DNA from 2 places in the Diplocloster hominis genome. Region 2 is predicted to be linked to the other one. Evidence: a T-box and tRNA genes for the amino acid it is inferred to sense, from the RefSeq annotation. Region 2 holds a T-box; the other holds one or more tRNA genes.
The links. The T-box of region 2 lies ahead of ABC831_RS19110 (valine--tRNA ligase). A T-box ahead of a tRNA ligase gene usually reads a tRNA of that ligase, here a tRNA-Val.
Positions count from the first base shown of each region.

Region 1 (10,148 bases), on a different contig from region 2:
GCTTTTTTGGCTGTCTCTTCTTCCATGTTAGCCGCCAGAGACTTATCCCCGATATCTGCCATGCCCAGACGTACCGCTGCATCGGTGGCTGTCATGGTGTCTCCGCCGAATACTAATGCTTTTGTCGTGATCTCATAGCCGACACTGTCCGGCCCTACGGTGACACTTCCGTCCGGCAGCTGCCGGACGATGGAACCCCCGCCCAGGCCGATGGAGATCACATCCGGCATGCGGAAGTTGGTGCGTACGCCGCCGATGGTGACGGCGACCCCGGATTCCCTGGGGAAGCCGTTCTGGATGACACCCAGGTCCGTTGTGGTGCCTCCTACGTCGATCACTACGGCGTCTTTGCGGCTGCTCAGATAACCGGCACCGCAGATGGAATTCGTCGGCCCGCAGGCGATGGTCAGGATCGGGTATCTGCGGGCGTATTCCATGGTCATCAGGGTTCCGTCGTTCTGGGACAGATAGATTCTGGCGTTATTTACCCCCTCTTCCTGAAGGCTTCTGGCGAATCCTTCTGTGAACCGCTTGGCTACCTGGCACAGGGCGGCGTTTAATATGGTCGCGTTCTCCCGCTCGATTAAGCCCATTGAACCGATCTCACTGGATATGGAGATGGGGATATTTTCTCCCATGATCTCTCTGCAAAGCTTCGCCGCTTCTTTCTCATGGTCGTCCCGGACCGTGGAAAATACACAGGAGATGGCGATGGCTTCCACCTGTCCCTTCATTTCCTCAAAGAAAGCGCGGGCTGCCTCCCGGTCAAAAGGGGCCAGCTCTTTGCCGTCATATTCAAAACCTCCGCCTACGATGGCAGAGCCTGCTGCGATCCGGCAGATATCTTCCGCCCAGTCCACCATTGGACGGATTCCTCTGGTAGCCGGCGCCCCGATCCGCAGGATTCCGATGGGAGCCAGATGCTTGCGCTCAACGATCGCATTGGTGCACTGTGTGGTTCCCAGCATTGCCATCGATATCTCCGATTTGTCCACGCCGGATACCCGCAGGACCTCCCGCAGCGCGCCCACGATTCCATCGTAAATATCCGCTGAGGTCGGATATTTTACCTCCGCCGTCACCTGGAGCTGCTCATCGATCAGGACAGCATCCGTATTCGTTCCTCCTACGTCAATACCCAGCCTATACATCTGTGCGTCCCCCTTTCACCCTCTCTTCTACCGGTATGTAATCCGTGTCACAGCCGAAATACCGCGGCCCCACCAGCTTAAGTCCTTCCTCGGAACGCCACATTTCAAAACACTTCAGCCCGATCAGCAGAACCCGTTTTCCGTATTTTAACGCATCTGTCGTTACCGGATAAAAAGTCTCCGCATCCACCAGACAGATCAGATCCGGCACCGTTGCCAGGATTTCACCGTCCACTTCCGCCGTCAGGTTTTCGTTCTGGAACTCCACCGCCGCCCGGCGGCCTTTGTATTCGCCGATCCCGTCCAGAATGACCTTTCCGAAGTTAAAGCCTTCCCTGGTCTCCCGGAGCACATCACTGATCTTTCCCCGGAAGAGACGGAATCCTTCGGAGTACGCCAGGAAATTCTCCTCCGGAGTGCCAGTGGGGATCTCTTTTACTTTCCGTATGGCTTCTCCTAATTTCTGGCTTCTGGTTACTATATTTTTTACCGCGTAGGCTTTCAGATTCTTCCCATCCATGCAGTACAGCGCCACTGAGACGGAACCGCCGCAGCTCATGGTCACCGCCCTGGCCAGCTCCTCCGTCCACTGGTTGGTTATGGTCCGGAAGATGGCGCAGTTGCCTTTTTCATCGGTCAGCGCCATTGGCGTCGCCTTCATCCCGCCGATCGTGAACGTCACCATCTGCAGTTCCGGGAAAGCCCGGCCCATTCCGTCTGCGTCCACCATCGGCAGCCCCATCCTGGCGGCCGCGGCGATTGGCAGCATACTGTTTACTCCGCCTGCCTCGATGGGCATAAACGCATAGATTTCCCGTCCAAAAAACTGGGATACCATATCGGTCAGGGTTTTGTATTCCTCCCCGCCTATTCCCTTCTCTCCCAGAATCGTCGGCGCTCCCATCATGGCGATCGGGACGATCAGCGCGTCGTCCGGTACTTCCTCCGGGTCCAGCAGATCCACCGGACCGCATTCCTTCACAGCCCCCATGGCCACCAATTTTCCGATATAGGGATCTCCTCCTCCGCCGGCGCCTAACAGCGCGGCTCCCAGAGCGATATCCTCTATTTCTTGTAATCCTATTTTTCTCAATTGATACCCTCCTTTGGCACTCTTTAGATTTTCACAGGCAGGTGCTTCGTCCTGTGAAATAGAATACCGGCGGCAAACCGCCGCCGGCTTATACGTTCTATTATAAATTTATTGAATCGGATTTGTAATTAGGCTCCCGGCAAAAATTTACCGTTCGGTTTTTGTCCTTTCGGACAAAGATACGTTCCCCTCCAACAGCCTTTTTACCGCAGCCGCCTGGTACAGGTCAAAGGCTCCCGGCAATTCGCTGACCCGGCACTGCAGGATCTCGCTGAGTCTGCCGATCCGGTATTTGATGGTGTTCTTGTGGACATAGAGCAGCTCGGCTGTGACCGTCACGCTCTGATCCGCATCCAGCAGATAAACTTCCAATGTCTGGTACAGCTCTTTGTCCTTTTGTCTGTCCAAGCCCCGGAAGATCGCCAGCTGTTGTTCCACCGCGGCTTCCCCTGTGTCCAGTATCTCCCGGCACCTGCGCGCAAACCGGATTTCCTGCAGCGTGATGATCTCTCTGCCTGGAAATATCATTCTGGCTGTATCCATATATTCTATGCAGTCTAAAAAGGCTTTCCGGACTTCCGCCGTATTTTCCAGCCCCCGGATTGCCGCCAGGGCGGCCTGCGGGACCTGCTCCTTCAGCTCTTCTAACAGCAGGCGTAGAATGTTCATCCATCCGCCTCTGATCCTTTCATTTCCTGTAAACAAGACCAGATTATGTTCATATACTGCCGACAGACTGGTTTCATAGGATTCCTTCAGAAAACGGGCACATTGCTCCAGAAGATACCGTACCGATTTTTGCGACTCACCGTCTTCCCCTTCCGGAAGCCGGATCAAAATCATGTGATGAATCGCTTCCACATCCACGTGCAGAATCTCTGCCAGCCGTCTCATTTTAACCGGCTCATCTTTCAGAATCGCCCGCACCAGCTCTTCCCGCCCCACATTCCCGTGTCCCTGGCTCCAGATGCTGATAAACAGCCGAACCACCTCCAGCGCCTGCCTGCACAGCGCCTCGGGCAGCGCTGCCTTCTCTTTCAGCAGGATGAGATGAAGTTTTGACTGGTTCATGTCTTTTAAACAGCTGTGGAAAATACAAAAATCCCGCCGATGGACCGTGATCATCTGCGGCCCCGCCGGCAGCCGTTCCGTCTGCCGTTCAAAATACTCCGCGATCTCCTCAAACCCAATGTTTCCATTTCTCGGCCACGTCTCTATATTAACCGCATGGAACTGTGCGTCAGTCAAAAACAGGGAGCTGGTCAGCCGGTCACTTAACATCCGCAGCACCGAATCCATATTTCTCTGTATGTCCGGCAAAAATGCGATCCTCTCCAGCATCTCTCCCACCAGATAGGCATCCCCCATCCGGTCCTTCACGATCGCCTCCGTCACTTCATAGATCACCTCGCTGTAGCGCAGATCCATACGGTTCTCCGGCATACAGATCAGCGTAAAGCCCAGTTCATCCGCCAGGCTTATGAGCTCCGGACTTATGCGCGGCAGAAAGATCCCCACGTAATACAGGATCAAGCCGACTTCTCCTGCCTCGTGCAGCCGCCGGATACACCGGCACTGGGCGCCCACATCATCCTTTATCGTGATCAGGCCTGTGATGACGATCTCACTGCCATAAAATTCATTATTCTGAAACAACTCGTCCTGAAAGGCCGTAGGCTCTGCATATTCCAGCACGGATATGGTCGCTACGATTTTATCAAGACCGCTGTGGCCGGCCACAACCCTGGCCGAACTTAAGGACGGCAGATGGAGCAGATCTCTGATCGTAATGCTCATATATCATCTCCCCTTTAACTGTCCCTTCCGAAGGATCATCACGTAGGTTCCCTCTTTTTTTGATATGACGAATTCTTCCTTCAGCCGAAAACCACCTGCCGCGGAATATTTTCTGACGTCATCCCGGTTATGGGTGTATAGCACCATGGTCCCGTCTTCTTTCAGAACCTTCCCCGCAGCCGGGAAAAACTTCCGGTACAGCTCATGGATCTCTTCCTCCGGCTTCTGACCGGAGCGAAACGGCATATCGGTAAAGATCTCATCAAAAAGATACTCATGCTGAAAATCAAAAAAATCTCTGTGAACATAATGAATGATCTGTCCGGCTGCCTCTGTGTTCAGACGGGCTTTTTGGACCGCTTCCGCCAGGTAGTCGATCCCATAAGAAGTGTTGGCCTTAAGAGCCTTGTACCGCTCGATCAGCATGGTTCCCACGCCGCAGAAGGGATCCAGCACAGCTGCGTCTTCCTTCAGATAATCCATGGCAAGCGACGCGGTAAGCGCGGCGTTCACCGGCTTTATGCTGGCCGCTGTGACTTCCTTCCGGTAAGAGAAGCGTTCATCCCGGATGGTAAATAATTTCACCAGCACGTTAAAAGCTCCCGCCCGGTTCTCGATCAATCTGATCTCAAATTCATAACTGGATACGGAATTGATCAGCCTGCGCTCAGACAACTGTTCTATCCGTGCGGCCAGACGTTTGGCAAACACCCCTCTGGCCCCTGGCTCCCTCTTACTCTTTACTTCGATCCGGAAATAATAAGGAGGCTGTCCTCGATGAGCCTTGTAAAGGAAATCAAAAACCCCTGATTGTACAACCGCTTGGGCCGCATCCTCCGCACCAGCCGGGCAGGTGCGCAATCCATTCACCACAAACAGCAGCTCCTGGTAGGTACGGATTTTATTAACCCAGTTCAGATTCTTAACCCGCGCTGTAATTCCGGCCCCAAATATCTTGGCCTGCGCCCGGGGCTCGTATTTCTCCAGTGCCTGCAGTGTTACGTCCTGATGATCCCGGTTCGTCAGCAGAATAATATCGTAGGTTTCTTCCATTCCCCTGAACGAATGCTGTATTACGCCTTGGAGGCCAACCAGCAGATCCGACAGACAGCGGATTTCCTCCGTCAGATGTTTTTGATTTTCCGGGTTCATTTCCTCTGTAAGTAAAAGATCCAGGCGCTTATTCAGCTGATCCCTGTACCTTTTACAATCCATATTTTTCATCGCAGTCAGATAGGAACTTTTCACAAAACGCTGCGGCTCAGCCTCATAAGCCTCATACAGCGCGTCCAGGTAAAGATCATCCCCCAGTTCCCCCATCAGCAATGCCGCATTTTTTCTCGTTTTGGCATCCTCATGCCGGAGAAGCTCCGCCAGTCTTTCTTCGTTCCCTTTGATACCCTGCCGCAGCTCTTCTTTTCCCTGTTGCTGCTTTATTTCCATACGGAGTTTGCTGAGATTCTGCCGGACATCCGCATTTTCTGTTATCGCCTTCCAAAGTTCCATCACCATGAATGTTTTTCCTTTTACCCTTGCTTATCTGGGATCACACGGGTGTCTGTGTACAGACTGTTCCATGTTCCGTCAGATATTTATCCCGAAATGTCTCTTCCGATATCGGTCTGGAAATGTAAAATCCCTGGATGCAGTCCGCCTCCATATTACAGACCGCATCCAGTTCCTCGGTCCGCTCCACGCCTTCTACACACACAGCGATTCCCACACTGTGGCAGAGTTTGATCACGGAACCGATAAAATTGCGGTTAAACGCATTCTTCATCTCTGCAATATCCGTAATAAACAACCGGTCTATTTTCACAATATCCGCCGGTGACTGTGCCAGCATTCCCAGCGAGGAATAGCCGGTGCCAAAATCATCCATGGCGATTTTTATATTGGAATCCCTGAGTCTGCGGAACGTCTCTCTTAGCGCCCCCATATTAGTGACGAAATAGCTTTCCGTCAGCTCTAACACAATATGTTTCGGATCAACCTCATACTTGCACAGGGTCTGTTCCACCGTGGGAATAAACTCCTCATCCAGCATCTGTAAATAGGAAACATTGATATTCATAACAAAATCATCCTGTACCTCACTCCACGCCCTGCAGGTCATGGCAGCCTGATCCAATACCCACTTACCCACAGGCAATATCAAGCCGCTGGATTCCAGTAGCGGAATGAATTCCATAGGAGACACCTCGCCAAAAGGTTCACAGGACCAGCGCAATAAGGCTTCCGCTCCCGCGATCTTCAGACTGTCGCTATACACAAAGGGCTGGTAAACCAAACGGAAGTTTTTCATTCCTTCCATCACACTGAGCTGCAGCTGATTGGTCATTTCCAGTGCCCGGATCTTCCCCTGCATCAATTCCGGCGAATACAGTGTCAGAACATTCTTTCCCCGTTTTTTGGAAGCTTCCAATGCACTGGATGCACATCGGATAATCCCCGGGTAATTATCGCTGTCCCTCCCCAATAATGCGGCACCTGCCGACACTGTACAAAAATACGTAACTTCATCCAACCGCTGCGGATGATTGCAGTACGCATATATTTTGTCATAGAGGGATTCCAGTTTTTCTGAGGCGGCGTCTGGATATACAATCGCGAATTCATCCCCGTCAAACCGGTATATGCTGGCCTCCGTCGGCAGAAGCTGCTGAACCCCCTGGGCAAACTGCCGCAGAACCGCGTCCCCGAAGGCATGGCTGTTCAGATCGTTGATCCGTATGAAATCGTCCAGTCCCAACAGCATAATACCGCAGGAATCCGCCAGACCTTTTTCAAATAATCCGCCGATCTTCTTCTCACATTCCCTGTGTGTGAACAGCCCGCTGATATAATCAATCTTGCCCTGCTTTCCCAGCTCACTGACCACGCCTGCGAACATCAAAGGTTCCCCATTCTCATCCCGCTGCAGGATTCCCCGGCACAGAATCCATATGTACTCACCCTTCCGGTTCTTCACCTGGTATTCTACATTGTGCTCGTTGGTCTCTCCTCGCAGCATAAGGTCAATGGAATTAAAATAGCGCTCTTTATCCCTCTCATGAATCAGCTTTGCCCACACGTCTACCAAACCGTTCACTACCCTCCCCGGCAGTTCGAAGTCCCGCTGCATGTTTGGGGTGACCAGCGCCACATCCGTCTTCATATTAATAATATAAATGTAGTCGTCGGTGCTGTTGATGATTGCCTCATAAAACAGTTTCGAGTCCAGTTGAAATCCTTCCATAATATTATCTGGATTTTTCATAAATGTCCTCCGATTTCACAGCTCCCTGTGTTCGGGAAATACAGTATTATCCTGTGTAATTACAAACTGATATAATTATAGCAAATATGTAACATAATATCAATTCGATGCAGTCCTCTGGTAACGCGCTCCCGTAACCGCTCTGTCCATTAAACGGGATATCCCTGCTGAATAAAAAGGAAAAGCTCCAAATGCTGTAGTATCAACACTTGAAGCTTTTCGTTACTGCCGGCGACCGGAATCGAACCGGTACGGGAGATTAGTCCCGCAGGATTTTAAGTCCTGTGCGTCTGCCAGTTCCGCCACGCCGGCATTCAGAGTATAAACCCCGAATGGGACCTACAGGGCTCGAACCTGTGACCCTCTGCTTGTAAGGCAGATGCTCTCCCAGCTGAGCTAAGATCCCACACACGAATATTCGAATAGAAACGACCCAAGCGGGACTCGAACCCGCGACCTCCGCCGTGACAGGGCGGCGCTCTAACCAACTGAGCCATTGGGCCAAAATCTTTTTGTTAAAAATGGACCTTCGGGGACTCGAACCCAGGACCGACCGGTTATGAGCCGGTTGCTCTAACCAACTGAGCTAAAGGTCCGCAAGCAAAAGCCGATGATCGGACTCGAACCGATAACCTGCTGATTACAAATCAGCTGCTCTGCCAATTGAGCCACATCGGCGTAACCTCAAAATGACTCCAAGGGGATTTGAACCCCTGTTACCGCCGTGAAAGGGCGGTGTCTTAACCGCTTGACCATGGAGCCAGATCTAATTCCTGAGTTGGTACCTGTACCAGACTCAAGGAGAGATTCGCATTGTCTTTTTATCAGTTTTCTGTCTGGCTGCTAACCTGACGCTTGACTATAATAGCATATCTTTTTTAATTTGGCAAGGGGGTTTTTAAATTTTTTCATCACAATTTGTCATTGTATTCACCAGTACCAGTGTGTTAAGATAAAAGATATATATGTTTTCTGTTCATTTTCCGAACGATATCTTTTTCGGCCGGACAAATAGAAAACTGAAATTTTAAAAAGAGAGGGTAAAAAGATGAAGAAATATAGTATTCTTCTACTGGTGTCCCTGACTGTCACCCTGGCGCTGACCGGATGCGGTAAGGACAAAGAAAAAGATGCTGAAAGCAAAGAAACACCGGCGCCTGTGGAAAGCACGGCTCCTGCACCGGAAGAGAACGACACGCAAGATACTGAGCAGGTCAAATCTGACGAACCTCCGGAAGAAGGTATGGTGCGCAGTGTCATGACCAACGAATGGATATCCCCGGAAACTGCTTCTGCCCGGCCCATAGCCGTTATGTTTCCTACAGACAAAGGTTCCCAGCCACAGTATGGTATTGGTTCCGCCGGAGTCCTGTATGAATGTATGGAAGAGGGCGAAATGTCCCGTCAGATGGGTGTAATCGAACAGTGGCAGGATCTGAAACAGATCGGAAATATACGAAGCGGCCGTGATTATTATGTCTATTGGTCTCAGGAATGGGATGCTTTCTACATCCACTGGGGCGGACCGTTTTATCTCAGAGAAATGGTTGACCGTTCCGATGTGGATAATTTAAGCGCAGCCTCTGTCGGGGTACCCGGTAACAGCTCACCGGCTCTGGGCAGCGAGGCCTTCTACCGTTCCGATCCAAAGAATCCCACGATTCATAACGGCTACACCAACGGTGAAAAACTTACAGCTGCCATATCCGCCCTGGGTTATGAGACTGAACACAGGGAAAAATATTATCATCCTGATCACTTTACCTTCGCCACCGTCTCCGAGCCCAATACCCTGGAAGATGCGCCCGGTGTCTTTGATGCGAAGAAGATTGATTTTTCCAAGATTTTCACTACCACCAAGACATCACTGGAATACAACGAAGAGGAGGGTGTTTACTACAAATCCCTGTATGGTCAGCCTCAGATCGATAAGCTCACCGACAAACAGCTCTCCTTCGATAATGTAATTGTACAGAGCACTTATTGGGATTACCGCCAGGATAATAAGTATTTGAGATTCAATGTAAAAGACACCACCAGCGATGGATATTACTTTACAAAAGGAAAAGGCATTCACATCACCTGGAAAAAATCATCCGATAATGAACCTACCAAATATTACGATGATAATGGAAATGAAATTGTCCTGAACACAGGTAAGACGTTTATCGGTATAGCGCAGAATGGCAGACAGATCATTTACGAATAAGATGAACGGCTAAATCGTAAAAGACGAATTCCTAATTTATTATTCAGATTATACGTTTGCAGATTATAAGATCCGTTATATGTGAAAGGAAGGCTGCTCATGAATGAGTTAGCCTTCCTTTTTTGTTTCCTATGTAGGACTTTCTTTGCCAGATTCTTTCCATATAAGTGATTCCCTGAGCCTGTAAATGTCCCATACAGCCGTACTGCATGTTACTTCCCAAAGAACAACCAAGAGGCAGTACCAGACGCGTATTCGGCAGCTAATAAGCGTTACGCCCTGTAATAACACATCGCCCTTAGTAAGCCGTTATTCGCACTTTGGGTGCCTTCTTGCCTTCCTCTGTCTAAATTAATGTCAAAATTGGTGAAGGTTCCATTGCATATTTCTACAATGTACAGAAAAAACCGTAAATAATAATATTTACGGTTTTCATAAACTCCCCGAGTTGGGCTCGAACCAACAACCCTTCGGTTAACAGCCGAATGCTCTACCATTGAGCTATCGAGGATTATATACAATTGACATGTACCTTCAAAACTACACACTGTAAAAATCATTACCATCCGTTCAGCTCTTTTCAAAGCCTCTTATCTTGAACCTTCAGACCATTCTGGTCAAGCCCTCGACCTATTAGTA
Region 1 is NZ_JAWDIY010000039.1:54-10,201, reverse strand. Features, by position in the region: gene ABC831_RS22705 (hydantoinase/oxoprolinase N-terminal domain-containing protein) at 1-1,151, opposite strand, end outside; gene ABC831_RS22700 (S-methyl thiohydantoin desulfurase family protein) at 1,144-2,244, opposite strand; gene ABC831_RS22695 (PucR family transcriptional regulator) at 2,392-4,041, opposite strand; gene ABC831_RS22690 (methyltransferase) at 4,045-5,553, opposite strand; gene ABC831_RS22685 (bifunctional diguanylate cyclase/phosphodiesterase) at 5,588-7,300, opposite strand; tRNA gene ABC831_RS22680 (tRNA-Leu) at 7,527-7,612, opposite strand; tRNA gene ABC831_RS22675 (tRNA-Val) at 7,634-7,706, opposite strand; tRNA gene ABC831_RS22670 (tRNA-Asp) at 7,730-7,803, opposite strand; tRNA gene ABC831_RS22665 (tRNA-Ile) at 7,823-7,896, opposite strand; tRNA gene ABC831_RS22660 (tRNA-Thr) at 7,906-7,978, opposite strand; tRNA gene ABC831_RS22655 (tRNA-Glu) at 7,991-8,062, opposite strand; gene ABC831_RS22650 (DUF3048 domain-containing protein) at 8,349-9,509, shown strand; tRNA gene ABC831_RS22645 (tRNA-Asn) at 9,949-10,020, opposite strand.
Region 1: it encodes a tRNA-Val, which carries the amino acid that the T-box ahead of ABC831_RS19110 (valine--tRNA ligase) is inferred to sense. The anticodon was not compared.

Region 2 (10,148 bases):
ATCAGCACCGTGTGGAACGGGGATTTCCCGGTATGTGCATAGCCTGAAAATACCATGCGGACTACCCAGAAGAAGATGATATCATATCCGGTCACCAGTACATCCGTCGGATAGAAGTAGTCCAAATCTTCTGTATTCTCCGGCCATCCCAGTGTGGAGAAGGGCCACAGCGCTGAACTGAACCAGGTGTCCAGAGTATCCGGATCCTGTGTGAAATGCGTACTGCCGCATTTCGGGCAGACCCCGGGCGCTTCTTTTGCCACTACCATCTCCCCGCACTGGCCGCAGTAATAGGCCGGTATCCGGTGTCCCCACCACAGCTGTCTGGAGATACACCAGTCACGGATATTTTCCAGCCAATGAAGGTAGATCTTGTCAAACCGGTCGGGTACAAACTGAAGCTCTCCCGTTTTCAACGCTTCGATGGCCGGCTTCGCCAGCTCCTCCATTTTTACGAACCACTGCTGTTTTACCATGGGTTCTACGGTGGTCCCGCAGCGGTCATGAGTTCCTACATTATGAACATGCTCTTCCACTTTCGCCAGAAGGCCCTGTTCCTCTAACTCCCTGACGATCAGCTTCCGGGCTTCATAGCGTTCCATCCCGGCATATCTGCCTCCATTTTCATTGATGGTGGCATCGTCGTTTAACACATTGATCACCGGCAGGTCATGGCGTTTTCCGACTTCAAAGTCATTCGGGTCGTGGGCCGGCGTAATCTTTACCACTCCGGTACCGAATTCCTTGTCCACGTAGCTGTCCGCCACGACAGGGATCTCTCTGTTCATCAGCGGCAGAATTACGGTCCTGCCGATCAGATGGCTGTAGCGTTCATCATCCGGATGAACCGCCAGGGCGGTGTCCCCCAGCATGGTTTCCGGCCTGGTTGTAGCTACCGTTACGAAGTCATCGCTTCCCACGATGGGATATTTGATGTGCCAGAAGTGACCGGTCTGTTCCTCATGTTCCACCTCCGCATCGGATATGGTCGTCTGGCAGACCGGGCACCAGTTGACGATCCGGTTCCCTTTATAGATAAATCCCTCGTCATAGAATTTCAGGAATACTTCTTCCACCGCTTTGGAACAGCCCTCGTCCATAGTAAAGCGCTCTCTGTCCCAGTCCGCAGAAGAACCCATCTTCTTTAACTGGCTGACGATCCGTCCGCCGTATTCCTCTTTCCACTGCCAGGCTCTTTCCAGAAATTTCTCCCGGCCCAGATCTTCCTTGTCAATTCCCTCTTTTTTCAGCTGCTCCGTGATCTTGACCTCGGTGGCGATACTGGCGTGATCGCAGCCGGGCTGCCACAGCGCATTATAACCCTGCATTCTCTTATAGCGGATCAGAATATCCTGCAGGGTATTATCCAACGCATGTCCCATATGCAGCTGGCCGGTAATGTTGGGCGGAGGCATCACGATGGTAAATGGCTTTTTGGTCCTGTCCACCTCTGCGTGAAAATACTTGCGGGTCTCCCATTTGTCGTATAATCTGGGCTCAATATCCCTCGGATCATAGGTCTTGCTTAATTCTTTACTCATTGGTTTCTCCCTTCTCTTATTACGTAACGTAACCGTTCATTTTTTTCGCTATGAGCACTTTCCAACGAAATATAATAGAGTTTCGCAAGCGAAACTCTCCGCCTACGGCGGGCCGCGTAAGCGGCATCTTCCTTTCCGCCGTAGTGCGATCCCCGCGGAGCGTTTTTATTTCATAGGAGCACTTTGGTAATGAAATAAAAAAACGCCCCTGCACAAAGCAAAGGGCGAATGTCTCGCGGTACCACCTTATCTTATATGCCGCGGCACGGCATATATCTCAGTCTGTCTGTTAACGCGGACAAGACGGGTAAGACTTACTGCATCAGCGCGGTTCAGCCTTCCGGTTCCAAAGCTACCTTCCGTATCCCGTTTCCCGGACAGCCTTCCAGCCTATGGACCGTCCTCTCTGACAGGCGTGTAATACGTACTCCTCTTTTTCACTACCGTTCATTCTATATGATATTGCGTCTCTGCCAGCTTCTGTCTGACTGCTGCCGTCAACAGAGTTTCAAATAAGATACGCCTATCATAATCGGATTTTATGTTTTTGTCAAGTTCCAGCACTTTTAACTTTTTTTCATTTCAATCGGACGTTACTTTAATTATACTCCGGCTTTGACACAGATATCCGCCAGACAGCATTTTTCACAATGGGGCTTTGTCCGGGCCGTGCAGATATCTCTTCCATGATAAACCAGCCTGTGGCAAAAATCACTGCCCTCTTCAGCGGGGATCAGTTTCCAAAGGGCCATCTCCACTTTCTTCGGTTCCTTTATCTGGTCCACGAGGCCCATCCGGTTGACCAGGCGGATACAATGCGTATCGGTCACAATCGCCGGCTTGCCAAACACATCCCCCATAATCAGGTTCGCACTTTTTCTCCCAACTCCCGGAAGCTTTAACAGCGCATCGAAATCATCGGGCACCTTACCGCCATACAGATCCCTCAGTTCCCTCATACAGGCGTTTATATCCCTGGCCTTACTATGGCCCAGGCCGCAGGGTTTCACGATTTTCTCGATCTGATCCACCCGGGCATTCGCCAAAGCTTCCACGTCAGGGAATTCTTTATACAGATCCTGAACCACCACGTTCACTCTAGCATCCGTACACTGTGCCGCCAAGCGGACACTTACCAGAAGCTTCCACGCTTGATCCGGAGCATACTCAAGCGTACATCCTGCATCCGGGTATTCCTTTTTTAAACGTTCTACGATTTCCAGTGCCAATTCTTCTTTTGTCATGTTAGAATCCTTATAGGCTCCTTTCCTCCCTCACCTATTCCGTATGCGTTACTGTATGGGGAGTTAGTTTATAATACGTGTATACCTTATCCTAGTTATTATAAATTGCTTTCTGATTGATTTCAATGGTTCTGCTGGAAAATAATCGGTAAAATAATCTGCATTTCTATCAGAAACATAAGCCAAATGAAACATAAGCCACAAATGAAGCATAAACCACAAATGAAACAGTTATCTCAAAATTGAAACAGCTAACTCAAAAATGATACAGCTACCTCAAAAATGATACAGATATCGCACAAATGAAAAGGAACAAATCGAAATGGACATGTCCCATTTCGTTCGATTGTTAAAACTTTATCAATATTCACAAAACATTAATAAAAACTTTCTTGACCTGAACCTGGCTCCAAAGTATATGATAACTGTAAACAAGCATGCTATAATCTTATTAACGAATGACTATTGATCTCCGGATCAATGCTGTAAGAATAGACAAAGGAAGCCGTAACACAACAGGCAACTAACCAGAAAGGATGAACCGATATGCCAGTTACCAGCAGTACCGCTGTTCAGATTATGGATGAAGTGAAAAAAGCCGTCATCGGCAAGGACGACTGTATCCGCAAAGTATTGTCCGCCATCCTGGCCGGAGGACACATATTAATAGAAGATATCCCGGGTGTCGGCAAGACCACCATGGCCGTAGCTTTTTCCAGAAGCATGGGTATGCTCCAGCACCGGGTTCAGTTTACGCCGGATGTCCTGCCAGCGGACATCACAGGTTTTACGATGTTTCAGAAGGAAACCGGCCTGTTCGAGTACCAGCCGGGAGCCATCATGTGTAATCTGTTTCTGGCCGATGAGATCAACCGGGCCTCTCCCAAAACCCAATCCGCATTGCTGGAGGTCATGGAGGAAGGCAGGGTCACGGTAGACCGGGTGACCCATCCGGTCCCTGATCCGTTTGTGGTCATTGCCACGGAGAATCCATTTGGCTCCGCGGGCACCCAGATGCTGCCGGAGTCCCAGCTGGACCGTTTCTTTATCTGTATCACCATGGGTTATCCTGACATCAAGGATGAAATTGAGATCGTCAAAGGAACCTTTGACAAAAAAGCTTATGAGAAAATACAACCGGTAATCAGCCCGGACATGCTGATCCAAATGCAGGGTGAAGTGCAGGCCGTATTTGTACATGACGTACTGTACAATTATATTGGAAGGCTGATCACCGCCACCAGAACCCATCCGCTGATTCAGACAGGCCTAAGCCCCAGAGGTACCATAGCGTTGGCTAAAATGGCAAAAGCCACCGCCTATCTGGACGGAAGGGATTTCTGCATACCTGCGGATGTGGCCTATGTATTTCCGGATGTGGCATGTCACCGTATCCATCTAAACGCCAAAGCACGCGCGGGTCACACACGGACAGAAGATGTTATTCAGGATATCCTAAAAAACACCCCCTCGCCGACTCCCAAAAAGACCGGGCGTAAAGAGACCGCTGAAAAAGAGGTATCTGCATGAGTATCCTGATCTATTTACTGCTGCTTGCAGGGACTTTTTATCTGCAGATCATGTTCCGGTGGCCCGGGGGTATCCCCCTTCTGGCCTGTGAACTGGTTCTGCCTGTTTTCTGCCTGCTGTTGTCCTGGTATCTGCACCGCTGTATCCGGGCCGAGTGCCGTACGCCTGTTGTCATGGCAGAACGCGGTGAGGAAATTCCAGTGGAACTGCGCATCCAAAACCGCTCTCTCCTTCCGGTGTCGTATATTCGGATCTGCCTGGAGTGCAGATACTGTAATTCCGATCAGGTGCAGCGTTTGAAAATAGAAGCCAGTATCGACGGAAGATCTGACAGAACGGTTACCTATAGAATCATCCCTTCTACCTGCGGTCGGCTGGATATCCGGATTCAATCCTTCCGGATCTATGATTACCTGAAGTTTCTCTTTTTCCGCATACGCGCAGAACAGCCAGCCCAGGTTTACATCCTTCCCGCCGCTTATCCCGTCCTTATTCATGCCGGAAATAAGATTCAGAATTTTCTGATGGACAGTGATGAATACGCCAGGGACCGGGCCGGGGATGATCCTTCTGAAATATTTGATATCAGGGAATACCGGCCGGGAGACCGGCCGGAACGAATACACTGGAAGTTAAGTGCCCGCGAGGACGAGCTGTATGTCAAAGAGTTCAGTCAGCCTGTGGGGGCCGCTGTCCTTTTGCTTCTGGAGGGAAAGGCCAGGCCGGCCACACCGGAACAGTGGAACGGTATGTTGGAAACGGCCGTTTCCTTTTCCACATCACTGCTCTCACTCTCCTGCAGCCACTATATCGCCTGGCCGGATCGGGTGGAGAGAGAAATCGTCAGATGTCTGGTAAAAGATGAGGAAACCTTTTACGAAATGATACGCAGGCTTCTGTCCTCTGATATTTCTTCCTTTGGCCAGAATGCCCTGTTCGAATATGAAGACGCCTATCCGAATATGAGGTTTGCCAGCATACTGGTTCTGAATACGGATTTGGAACTGATGACAAACGGCGATATAATTGCCGAATTTTCTCCGGCTGATCTAAAAACCCAGCTGGAATCGTTGGAGTTTTATCTTTAATAATGCCTATGAAAAAATATAGAATTAAAAACAAAAAAGCCTGGAACGGTCTCGTAATCCATACCTCTTATACCGGACTTGAAGAAAGTCCCCGCCGCCGTTCCTTTATAAATTATTTCTTTTTATCCGTCATCCTGTGTCTGGGTATTCTGGGGATGCTGTTTACAGCCGCCTCTTGTTTTTCCATCCCCATTTACGTACCGCTCACCGTATATGTGCTGGTCCTGGCATCGCTCTATGGCTGTCTGACCTTTTATTTTAATACGGCATGGCGTCTTTGGCTGCCTGCCGGCGTACTGCTCTATTTACTATTCTTCTGGCTGTTTGAAGAGTCCGTACGGGAAGGACTCTTCTGGATCGCAGGTTCCATACTGACCCAGATAAATGAATACTTTGGCAGTTCTTATACACTGCCTCCCCTATACAACGAGATCCAGTCTTTTTCCGGGACGGCAGGGTTGTTAGCCGTATGTCTCCCGCTATGTCCGCTGCTCTCCTGGTGCCTTATTCGGGCGAAGCGCAGTTATGCATATCTTCTGATTCTGGGCTTTGGTTTCCTCTGGCCGTTCTGTCTGGGGACATCCGCGGATACCGCATCCGGTATTCTGGTTTTCTTATCTGCCCTTCTCTCTGTCGCAGTCAGAAGCGGCGGCAGAAAACGGGACCGCGCAACGGAAACCCATATTCAAAAGAAAACCGGCCCGGTTGCCCTGCTTATGATCGCCTTAAGTCTTTCCATCGGACTGGCCTTCCTGACACCGCTGATCGAAAAGAGCCTGGGAAACCGTCTGGAAGTAAAGCGGACCATCAATAGTTACCTGACCGCGATCGATCCCTTCCAACCCGGCAGTTCTTATACGGAGCGCGGGGTAGGTTCCGGAAACCTGGCCCAGATATCCAATCTGGCAGGGCCGGTGAGCAATCACCTGAGGCTGACTCTGACAGACGAACCTCCTGTATTTAACATCTATCTGGAAGGCTATATCGGCGCGGAATATACAAATCTGGGATGGGCCCCGGCTGATCCTGACAGATTCCAGGAATACTTCTCTTCTGTCCCGGCTGAAAATCCGGGAGCCTTTATAAGGAACATATCCTATCCTCCGTATTATATGAATATGGAGGCTGTGAATCACTCCTACCGGTATCAGACTATGGATGTAGAACTGATCAACGCCGATCCTTCCTATTATTATACGCCCTATGCCAGTTATTACGGGGACGACATGGTCCTGTGCGCGGATTCCTATATCTACGGTAATCAGAACTCCAGTTATACTGTAGATTACAATCCTCTTTTTATAGTGAATGATATCCCTCCCGGCGCAAAAGCTGAAGGAACAGCAGATTCTGATATGAAACGGCTGTATAACGACTATGCTGACAAGACTTATCTGCAGGTACCCGATCACGTACGGGAACGCTTCCAGGATGATATCGCCCGTACGGCTTCGGCAGACCCTTTTACTACGGTACGAAATGTGCTCTCACTTCTGAGGGAACAGACCACTTATGATACATCCCCCGGACGTGTGCCGGTAGGCAGAGATTTTGCCGAATATTTCTTTTACCGGAATAAAAAAGGCTTCTGCGTACACTACGCAACCACTGCTGTTCTGATGCTGCGTATGAACGGCATTCCTGCGCGGTTTGTCTCCGGATACCGGGTTTCTCCCAGTGAATTCCGCGAGAAGGATAACAGAACTTATCAGGCAGTTGTCACATCAGAAGACGCCCATGCCTGGGTGGAAGTTTACATCGATCACGTCGGATGGCTCGTGGCCGAAGCTACCCCTGGATTTGAACAGATCAATCTTGGTGATGGATCACAAGACCCCGCGAATCCTGAAAATCAGGACACAGCGGAACCCACACCAACTCCGACTCCCTCGGCGACACCATCTCCCATCACCGCTTCCGATGCCTCTGAGGATGGCACGGATGGCGGTTCTGATCTGGCGGGCAGAACTTCCCGTTTATGGAAAGCAGTAGTCCCATACATTGGCTGGATCATTTTGTGTGTCTTATTGCTTCCCGCCATAAGTTTGGGAATCTTAAAATCCTTACGGGCATACGCCCGGTTCGGTACTCGTAAAAGTGATGTCAATGACCGGATTCGAAAAACGTATCTGAGCATCAGCCGGCTGCTTGTACTGGATGGTCTGACAGAGAAACCGGAGTATCCGAATGAGGAATGGGTACTCATTCTCTCCGGCAAGTATCCGGATCTGCCCCCCGGCATATTTGGGGAAATATTGGAAGATACACGGAAAGCCTGTTATGGAGAGAAACAGCTTCCGGAATTTTCACTGGAATTCATGATACAGAAATATGGGATGCTGCGCGGCAGCGTGTATGCCAAGCGTTCCTGGTTTGGGAAGCTGTGGCTGTGGATCAGGGAGTAGCCGGGACACCCTGTCTCACGTAAACCGGGGGCTCGTCCCGCAGCTGATCTGATCAATTTGCCTGATCTCCTCTTCCGTAAATGTATGATTCACAATGCCGGCCGCATTTTCCTTAATCTGTTCGGGAGAGGAAGCCCCAATCAATGCGCTGCAGATTCTGCCGTCCTTCACCGTCCAGGCTAATGCCATCTGTGCCAGCGATTGTCCGCGCTCTTTGGCGATCTCATTAAGAGCCTCGATTTGACTTAACCGTTCCTTCGTCAGGCTGTCTGCTTTTAAAAACCGGGGATCTCTGGCTATTCTGCTGTCCGACGGGATTCCGTGCAGATATTTGTCCGTCAGCAGCCCTTGGGCCAGAGGGCTGAATACGATCACGCCGATCCCGTTTTCATACGCGTAATCTTTTACTCCGTCCTCTTCGATGGTACGGTCAAATATGGAATACCTTCTCTGGTTGATGATAAACGGACATTTTAGCTCCCTTAACATTTTGATAGCTTTCCCGGTGTATTCCTGATCATAGTTGGATACTCCGATATACAACGCTTTACCGCTCTTAACGATACCGTTCAGGGCTTCCATCGTCTCCTCCAGAGGTGTCTCCCTGTCCATCCGGTGATGATAAAAAATATCCACATAATCGCATCCCATACGCAGCAGGCTTTGATCCAAACCGGCGACCAGATGCTTTTTGCTCCCCCAGTTACCGTAAGGGCCGTCCCACATTTCATAGCCCGCCTTTGTACTGATGATCAGTTCATCCCGGTATGGCTTCAGATCCTTTGCCAGTATACGGCCGAAATTCTCTTCCGCGCTTCCCGGATACGGCCCGTAGTTGTCGGCCAGATCAAAATGGGTAATCCCCTCATCAAACGCCGTAAAACACATCCTTCTCATATTGTCAAAATCGTTGTGCACTCCAAAATTATGCCAGAAGCCCAGGGAAATAATCGGCAGCTTAATTCCGCTATTCCCGCACCGGTTATATTCCATTTTCCCATATCGGTTCTCATCCGCAGTATAGATTTGTGTCATGAACGTACTCTCCTTATCGTTTCTTTCTCATCTTCAGCCGGAGTTTCTTTCCGGTAATGATATATCTTTACCGCTATTATACATGTTCCCGGGATTTTTAAACAATATTTATTTAATAAAATTTCCTTCCCTAAATTTCCTTCACGGAAACTTCCTTTTATCCATCCAGGAATACCGGACTGCTTAAAATACCCAGAGGCTTCAGCCGGTACTCATAGCACCACTCTTCCTTCTCCGTCCGATAGGAATCCGGCCCATACCACTCATACTCCGGGTTCGCGTTATGTACCGCGCCAAACCCATTTCCCCTGTGTCCGAACAGAGTTACCGCTATCTCATTTTCCCCTGTCTTCATTTGTGGAAGTTCCAGAATATATGGCGCAAACAGCAACGGCATGGCTTTCCCTCCATTACACGAAACTTTCATCAAACTTCCGCGGTAATGTGGTACCTGAATCTTCGTGACATTCCCTCTCCTTTGACATCTTAGATGATAGGTAATATTTCCGGTGTAGAAAGGGAAGCCCTGAGTGGTAAGATCAGAGAAACCGACTTTTTCAGGCATGGGACAAACCACGGCACGCCTTCCATTCAGCCGGACACCAAAATTGCCCAACAGATAGCACCATTCCAGATTCACATGAGGCGCATAGGGATACCTCAGTTCCAGAACGTTATTCCCCTGCTTTAGTTCCGGCATCCGGAAAAGACGGTACACCGGATCCACATACCAGCCCGCATCCGTTCCGGTCTCTATCCGCTCTCCATTCCAGAAGATATTAAGCCCATCTATATATTCCACCGCGAGACTTATCTCCTTCACCCTGATTTCACTGCGGATCAGGAAACGTAGTCCGGCGGTGTGCTCCGCTGCCTTCTTCTTCAGTACATATGGCTGAGCGGCCGCGTCCATACGAAGAGGCCAGCCCAGTTCCCGCCGCAGTACATTATCCAGCCGCAGGATCTCCTCCCTGGTCCGATACGGTTCCCCATCCAGGGAAAATTCCGCCTGATCCAACAGCAACGCATTGGGTTCCGACAGAGTATAAGGCACCACTTCATCCTCCAGGATAGTGCGGGTACTCTCCCGTGCATTTTCCTGTGTTTGCTCCGGTACTATCTCCCGTGTTATCCCCGGTACTAACTCCTGTGTTATTTCCGGTACTGTCTCCTGTGCTTGCTCCGGTACTGTCTCCTGTGCTTGCTCCGGTACTATCTCCTGTACTTGCTCCCGCATCTGTGCTGCTGTTCTCCGTCCGCCGGAATCTAGTTCCAATCTGAATAACAGGCTGTCATGATTATAAA
Region 2 is NZ_JAWDIY010000024.1:39,849-49,996, forward strand. Features, by position in the region: gene ABC831_RS19110 (valine--tRNA ligase) at 1-1,541, opposite strand, end outside; T-box leader at 1,759-1,991, opposite strand; gene ABC831_RS19115 (endonuclease III domain-containing protein) at 2,144-2,785, opposite strand; gene ABC831_RS19120 (AAA family ATPase) at 3,332-4,315, shown strand; gene ABC831_RS19125 (DUF58 domain-containing protein) at 4,312-5,403, shown strand; gene ABC831_RS19130 (transglutaminase-like domain-containing protein) at 5,412-7,808, shown strand; gene ABC831_RS19135 (aldo/keto reductase) at 7,824-8,843, opposite strand; gene ABC831_RS19140 (glycosyl hydrolase family 2 protein) at 9,001-10,148, opposite strand, start outside.